DNA from 2 places in the Streptomyces sp. NBC_01498 genome. Region 1 is predicted to be linked to the other one. Evidence: predicted binding sites of a transcription regulator. Region 1 holds the regulator's gene; the other holds the start of a gene.
What was found. The regulator HspR, encoded in region 1, represses chaperone genes until heat shock. The targets are predictions, from matches to a motif close to TTGAGNNNNNNNNNCTCAA.
Positions count from the first base shown of each region.

Region 1 (3,406 bases):
GGCGGAGCCCCAGCCGGGGGTCCAGCCCGGGGAGAAGGCGAAGACCGCCGACGAGCCGGACACGGACGAGGAGAACGGTGGCCCGGACGAGGGCTGACGTGCCGGGGCCCACGGGTCCCGGTGGCGGCACGGACGGGCAGTACGCATGACGGGCAGTGAGGAGGGACGTCGGGAATGAGTACCAAGGACTTCGTGGAGAAGGACTACTACAAGGTTCTCGGCGTCCCCAAGGACGCCACCGAGGCCGAGATCAAGAAGGCGTACCGGAAGCTCGCCCGCGAGTTCCACCCGGACGCCAACAAGGGCGACGTCAAGGCCGAGGAGCGCTTCAAGGAGATCTCCGAGGCGAACGACATCCTCGGTGACCCCAAGCGGCGCAAGGAGTACGACGAGGCCCGCTCGCTCTTCGGCAACGGGGGCGGCTTCCGGGCCGGCCCCGGCGCCGGCGGCGGGTCCTTCAACTTCGACCTGGGGGACCTCTTCGGAGGCGGCCCCCAGGGCGGCGGGCCGCAGGGCCAGGGCCAGGGCGGCGCGGGCGGCTTCGGCGGCGGACTCGGGGACGTGTTCGGCGGCCTCTTCAACAGAGGCGGGCCCGGCACCGGCACGCGGACGCAGCCGCGCCGGGGCCAGGACATCGAGTCCGAGGTGACGCTCAGCTTCACCGAGGCGGTCGACGGGGCCACGGTCCCGCTCCGGATGTCCAGCCAGGCCCCCTGCAAGGCGTGTTCGGGCACCGGCGACAAGAACGGCTCACCGAGGGTCTGCCCGACCTGTGTCGGCACCGGTCAGGTGTCGCGCGGCTCGGGCGGCGGCTTCTCGCTGACCGACCCCTGCGTGGACTGCAAGGGCCGTGGGCTGATCGCCCAGGACCCGTGCGACGTCTGCAAGGGCAGCGGCCGTGCCCGGTCCTCGCGGACCATGCAGGTCCGCATCCCGGCGGGCGTCAGCGACGGCCAGCGGATCCGGCTGCGCGGCAAGGGCGCGCCGGGCGAGCGCGGCGGTCCCGGGGGCGATCTGTACGTGGTGGTCCACGTCGGCTCGCACCCGGTCTTCGGCCGCAAGGACGACAACCTCACCGTCACGGTGCCGGTCACCTTCGTGGAGGCGGCGCTCGGCGGCGAGGTGAAGGTCCCGACGCTGGGCGGTCCGCCGGTCACCCTGAAACTGCCCGCGGGCACCCCCAACGGACGTACGATGCGCGCCCGGGGGAAGGGTGCCGTACGCAAGGACGGCAGTCGCGGCGATCTCCTCGTCACCGTCGAGGTGGTCGTTCCCAAGGAACTCGGTGCCGAGGCTCGTGACGCGCTGGAGTCCTACCGGAAGGCGACCGCGGGGGAGAACCCGCGGGACGAGCTGTTCCAGGCAGCGAAGGGAGCGTGACTCCATGGACGGGGTCGGGCGGCGTCGACCGCAGTCATCGTTCAACCGGGCCTTCGAACTGACCGACGAGTCGCCGGTGTACGTCATCTCGGTGGCGGCTCAGCTGTCGGGGCTGCATCCGCAGACCCTGCGTCAGTACGACCGGTTGGGTCTGGTCTCGCCGGACCGGACGGCGGGCCGCGGCAGGCGTTACTCGGCACGCGACATCGAACTGCTGCGCCAGGTGCAGCAGTTGTCGCAGGACGAGGGTATCAATCTGGCCGGCATCAAGCGGATCATCGAACTGGAGAACCAGGTCGCCGCGCTCCAGGCCCGCGTGGCGGAACTCGGCGCGGCGGTGGACGGCGCGGCGGCGGCGATGCGCCAGCGCGAGGCCCAGGTCCACGCGTCGTACCGGCGGGACCTGGTGCCGTACCAGGACGTGCAGCAGACCAGCGCGCTGGTGGTGTGGCGCCCGAAGCCGAAGCTGTCGTCCGACTAGGGACTGTCCGGCGGATCTTCGGGGATCGGCCGGCACGAGCCGGCGACTGAGCTGTTCGGGTCCGTCGTCCGTCGGGAACTCCCGGTGGGCGGCGGGCCTTTCGCGTGCCCCGGCCGCCGTCGGCGTCCTCAGGGGGTTCCGGGAGGCTGGGGCGGCTGGGGGTCGGCCAGGCCCGACCGGGCCAGCAGGGCGCCCAGATGGGTGCGCGTGGAGGCGTTGAGGGCCTGCATCAGCTTGGCGATGTGGGAGCGGCAGGTACGGACGCTGATGCCCATCCGGCGGGCCACCACCTCGTCGCTGGTGCCCTCGACGAGGAGCCGGGCGATGCCGCGCTGGACCTGGGTGACCGGGGCCCGCGGCGCGGGCGCCGTGAGCTGTTCCGTCAGCGGGGTGCCCTGCGCCCACAGCACGTCGTAGACCTGGACGAGATAGGTCACCAGACCGGGGTGCCGGATCTCCAGAGCCGTCGTCCGGTCGGGGTCGGCGGGGATGAGCGCCACCTCACGGTCGATGATGATCAGCCGCTCGACGGTCTGCTCGACGGTGCGCACCTCCAGCCGGTCGGCCGGCACCCGCGTCAGATACTCCTTGAGGTGCGGGCTGTAGCGCGCCGGGTGCTGGTAGACGTGGCGCAGCCGCGCGCCCCGCTCGATGGCCGCCAGGGAGTTCCTGAGGCCCTGTTCCATGGCTTCCTTCGTACGGTTGCCGCCGGGCTGCGCCGTGAGGATCTCCGACGTCGCGGCGGCCGACGCCTCCCGGAGGGCCGACTTGATGCGGGGGACGCCTTCGAGGACCGTGATGGAGAGATTGGGGTCGGCGCTCGGCACGGCCGCCAGTGGTGCCAGGGAGTCGGCCAGCAGGGTCGTGAGCCGTACGCGTTCGTGGATCTCCCGTGTGATGGGCAGCAGCAGATGGGCCAGGGCGGCCGACGGGGGCACCGCGCGCAGCCACTGGGGATCGTCCGGGTCCGGACGCAGCAGCGCCATGTCCAGCAGGCAGGGCGCGGCGGTCAGCCGGTCGCGGCGGACACCACCCTCGCGCAGCGCCTCCGTGTAGAGGGGCACGGCCGCGTCGCACAGCTCCCGCTCGCTGTGCGGATGGGTCAACTTTGGTGCGGTTCCTGCCACTTGGGCACCCCCCTTTTTCTGCAGTGCAGGAAGATGGCGGTGGTGCGAGTCTAACTACCGGGGGACGCTTGCCGGTGGCTGGGAGTGGTCGACTCCCCGCGCACACCTCCCCGCGCACGCATCCCCGACGCGCCCGAGGGCCGCGGCCGTTCACCCCCCGGCGCGGCCACGCCCCTGTCCAGGGGCGTGGTGTCGTGCGCGGACCGGGCGGCGGACGGAACGGGGGTAACGGGTCAGTGGTCCTGGTCCAGGATTCCCGACTGGGCGATGAGATAGCCGAGTTGCGCCCGGCTGCCGCTTCCGAGCGTGGTGTTGAGCTTGGCGATGTGCGCCCGGCAGGTGCGTACGTTCATGCCGAGCCGGCGCGCGATGGCCTCGTCGACGTGGCCGTCGACCAGGAGTTTGGCGATGGACCGCT
Region 1 covers NZ_CP109598.1:3,321,097-3,324,502, reverse strand. Annotated here, with positions in the region: gene grpE (nucleotide exchange factor GrpE) at 1-97, shown strand, start outside; gene dnaJ (molecular chaperone DnaJ) at 175-1,380, shown strand; gene OG875_RS14085 (heat shock protein transcriptional repressor HspR) at 1,385-1,861, shown strand; gene OG875_RS14080 (helix-turn-helix transcriptional regulator) at 1,990-2,967, opposite strand; gene OG875_RS14075 (helix-turn-helix transcriptional regulator) at 3,222-3,406, opposite strand, start outside.

Region 2 (3,406 bases), 1.2 Mb from region 1:
GTCACGGGCGATGACGACCTTCTCGTCCTCGGTGTAGCCGTCGAGCCGCACCAGTTCCATCCGGTCGAGCAGTGCCTCGGGGATGGCCTCCAGGACGTTCGCGGTGGCGAGGAAGACCACGTCGGAGAGGTCGAGTTCGACCTCCAGGTAGTGGTCGCGGAAGGTGTGGTTCTGCGCCGGGTCGAGCACTTCGAGGAGGGCGGCGGCCGGGTCGCCCCGGTAGTCGGAGCCGACCTTGTCGATCTCGTCGAGGAGGACGACCGGGTTCATCGAACCGGCCTCCTTGATCGCCCGCACGATGCGGCCGGGCAGGGCTCCCACGTACGTACGCCGGTGGCCGCGGATCTCCGCCTCGTCCCGGACACCACCGAGCGCGACACGCACGAACGAACGGCCCATGGCGTGCGCGACGGACTCGCCGAGCGAGGTCTTGCCGACGCCGGGCGGGCCGACGAGGGCGAGGACGGCGCCGCCTCTGCGGCCTCCGACCACGCCGAGGCCGCGGTCGTCGCGGCGCTTGCGGACAGCCAGGTACTCCGTGATGCGTTCCTTCACGTCCTCCAGGCCCGCGTGCTCGGCGTCGAGGACGCGCTGGGCGCCCCGGATGTCGTACGCGTCCTCAGACCGCTCGTTCCACGGCAGTTCGAGGACGGTGTCCAGCCAGGTGCGGATCCAGGAGCCCTCGGGGCTCTGGTCGGAGGACCGCTCCAGCTTGTCGACCTCCTTGAGCGCGGCGTCCCGGACGTTCTCGGGCAGATCGGCGGCCTCCACCCGGGAGCGGTAGTCGTCGGACTCGTCGCCGGGGTCGCCGTTGAGCTCGGACAGCTCCTTGCGTACGGCGTCGAGCTGGCGCCGCAGCAGGAACTCGCGCTGCTGCTTGTCGACGCCCTCCTGGACGTCCTTGGCGATGGACTCGGCGACGTCCTGCTCGGCGAAGTGCTCGCGGAGCTGGTCGGTCGCGGTCTTCAGCCGGGCGACCGGGTCGGCGGTCTCCAGCAGCTCGACCTTCTGGGCGGTGCTGAGGAACGGCGAGTAACCGGCGTTGTCGGCGAGCTGCGAGACGTCGTCGATCTGCTGGACCCGGTCCACGACCTGCCAGGCGCCGCGCTTCTTCAGCCAGTCGGTGGCGAGGGCCTTGTACTCCTTGATCAGTTCGGTGACGGACCCGGGCAGCGGGTCGGGAACGGTCTCCTCGACCGGCAACCCCTCCACCCACAGGGCCCGGCCGGGCCCGGTCGTACCGGAGCCGATCCTGACGCGGCCCCGGCCGCGGATCAGGGCGCCGGGGTCGCCGTCGGAGAGCCGGCCGACCTGTTCGACCGTCCCGAGGACGCCGGTCCCGGCGTAGGCACCGTCCAGCCGCGGCACGAGCAGCACCTTCGGCTTCCCCCCGTCGGGGGTGTCACGGGCGGCGGCCTGGGCGGCCTCGACGGCGGCCCGCACGTCGGCGTCGGACAGATCCAGCGGCACCACCATTCCGGGCAGCACGACCTCGTCGTCGAGCGGCAGCACGGGCAGGGTGAGCGGTGTGGACGTGGCAGCCATGGTCTCCCCTTCGGCAGCAAAAAGTTGAGCTATGCAGACTCAATGCTTATGAGCCCGGGGTTGTTCCCCGATACGGGGGGAGGGTGTTCGCTCTGAGCGATCCCGGCGCCATGACCGTCCGGACTGTCCGGACCTCCGCCGGGCACACGCCTCCCGAACCGGTTTGGCCGCGCCCCCGCGCCCCCGCGAGGATGGCCCTGGTTCCGGTCCCCGTGACGGCGCACGGCGCGTGCGGCGCGTACGACGTGCTCGGCGCGCAGAACGCGCAGAACGCGCAGAACGCGGTGGACACGGAGAACCAACAGAGAACAAGGAGACTTCCCCGTGCCCGACCCCGCGCCCGACCGCCTGTCCGACCGCTTGTCCGATCCCGCGCCCGGCCCCCTGTCCGACAGCGGCGACGGCCGCCCCGTCACCCTCGACCGGCGGGACGGGCCGTACGGCGAGATCGTCCTGCGGCGGCGGCCCGGCGACGGCGCCGACAGCGGGGACGTCCACGAGATCATCGCCAACGGCACGTTCCTGATGGACACCTCCGACGGGCGCTCCGAGCGGCTGCTGATCGACGCCGCGCAGGCGAGCCTCGCCCCCGACCGCCGCGACGGCCGGCCCACCGTGCTCATCGGCGGGCTCGGCGTCGGCTTCTCCCTCGCGCACGCCGCAGCCGACCCGCGCTGGGGCCGGATCGTGGTCGTGGAGCGCGAACAGGCCGTCATCGACTGGCACCACAGGGGGCCGCTCGCCCGTATCTCCGGCGCCGCGCTCGGCGACCCGCGCACGGTGATCCTCCACACCGACCTGGTCGGCCACCTCCGTACGGCGACCGAGGAGGCGCGGGAGACCGGCGAGCACATCGACCGCTACGACGCCCTCTGTCTCGACATCGACAACGGGCCCGGCTGGACCGTCACCGACGAGAACGCGGGCCTCTACGCGCCCGGCGGACTGGCCGCCTGCCTGGAGCGGCTCAATCCCGGCGGCGTCCTCGCCGTGTGGTCCGCGCAGCCCTCGCCCGCGTTCGAGGAAGCGCTGCGGAATGCCGGTTTCACCGGGGTTAGGACGGAAGAGATCACAGTTGCCCGGGGAGTGCCTGACGTGGTGCATCTCGGCATTCGCCCTGCGTAGCCGGGACCCCTCCGGTGCCTCTACGCTGCTCCCCACACACGGGATACGCCTCCGCACGGGGCGGGAGTCCCAGGAACACGGATCGCGGAACGTACCAGGGGCGGGGCGATGGAGCAGACACACACCAGCCAGAACGGGGTCGCGGCCACTCCCGGCGCGCAGCGCCGGGTGCTCGTGGTCGAGGACGACGCGACGATCGTGGACGCCATCGCGGCCCGGCTGCGCGCCGAGGGCTTCGTCGTCCAGACCGCGGTCGACGGCCCGGCCGCCGTGGACGCCGCCGAGGCGTGGCAGCCCGATCTGATGGTGCTCGACGTGATGCTGCCCGGCTTCGACGGCCTGGAGGTCTGCCGCCGTGTCCAGGCGCAGCGCCCCGTGCCCGTGCTGATGCTGACGGCGCGCGACGACGAGACCGACATGCTGGTGGGCCTCGGCGTCGGGGCCGACGACTACATGACGAAGCCGTTCTCGATGCGGGAGCTGGCGGCCCGGGTGCATGTCCTGCTGCGCCGGGTGGAGCGCGCGGCGCTCGCCGCCGTGACGCCCCGCAGCGGCATCCTGCGCCTCGGTGAGCTGGAGATCGACCACGCGCAGCGCCGGGTGCGGGTGCGCGGCGAGGACGTGCACCTGACGCCCACCGAGTTCGACCTGCTGGTCTGTCTGGCCAACACCCCGCGTGCCGTGCTGTCGCGGGAGCAGCTGCTGGCCGAGGTGTGGGACTGGGCGGACGCCTCGG
Region 2 covers NZ_CP109598.1:2,113,254-2,116,659, forward strand. Annotated here, with positions in the region: gene lon (endopeptidase La) at 1-1,545, opposite strand, end outside; gene OG875_RS08715 (spermidine synthase) at 1,906-2,670, shown strand; gene OG875_RS08720 (response regulator transcription factor) at 2,779-3,406, shown strand, end outside.
Region 2: the regulator HspR is predicted to act here: its motif matches at 1,570-1,588, upstream of lon (endopeptidase La).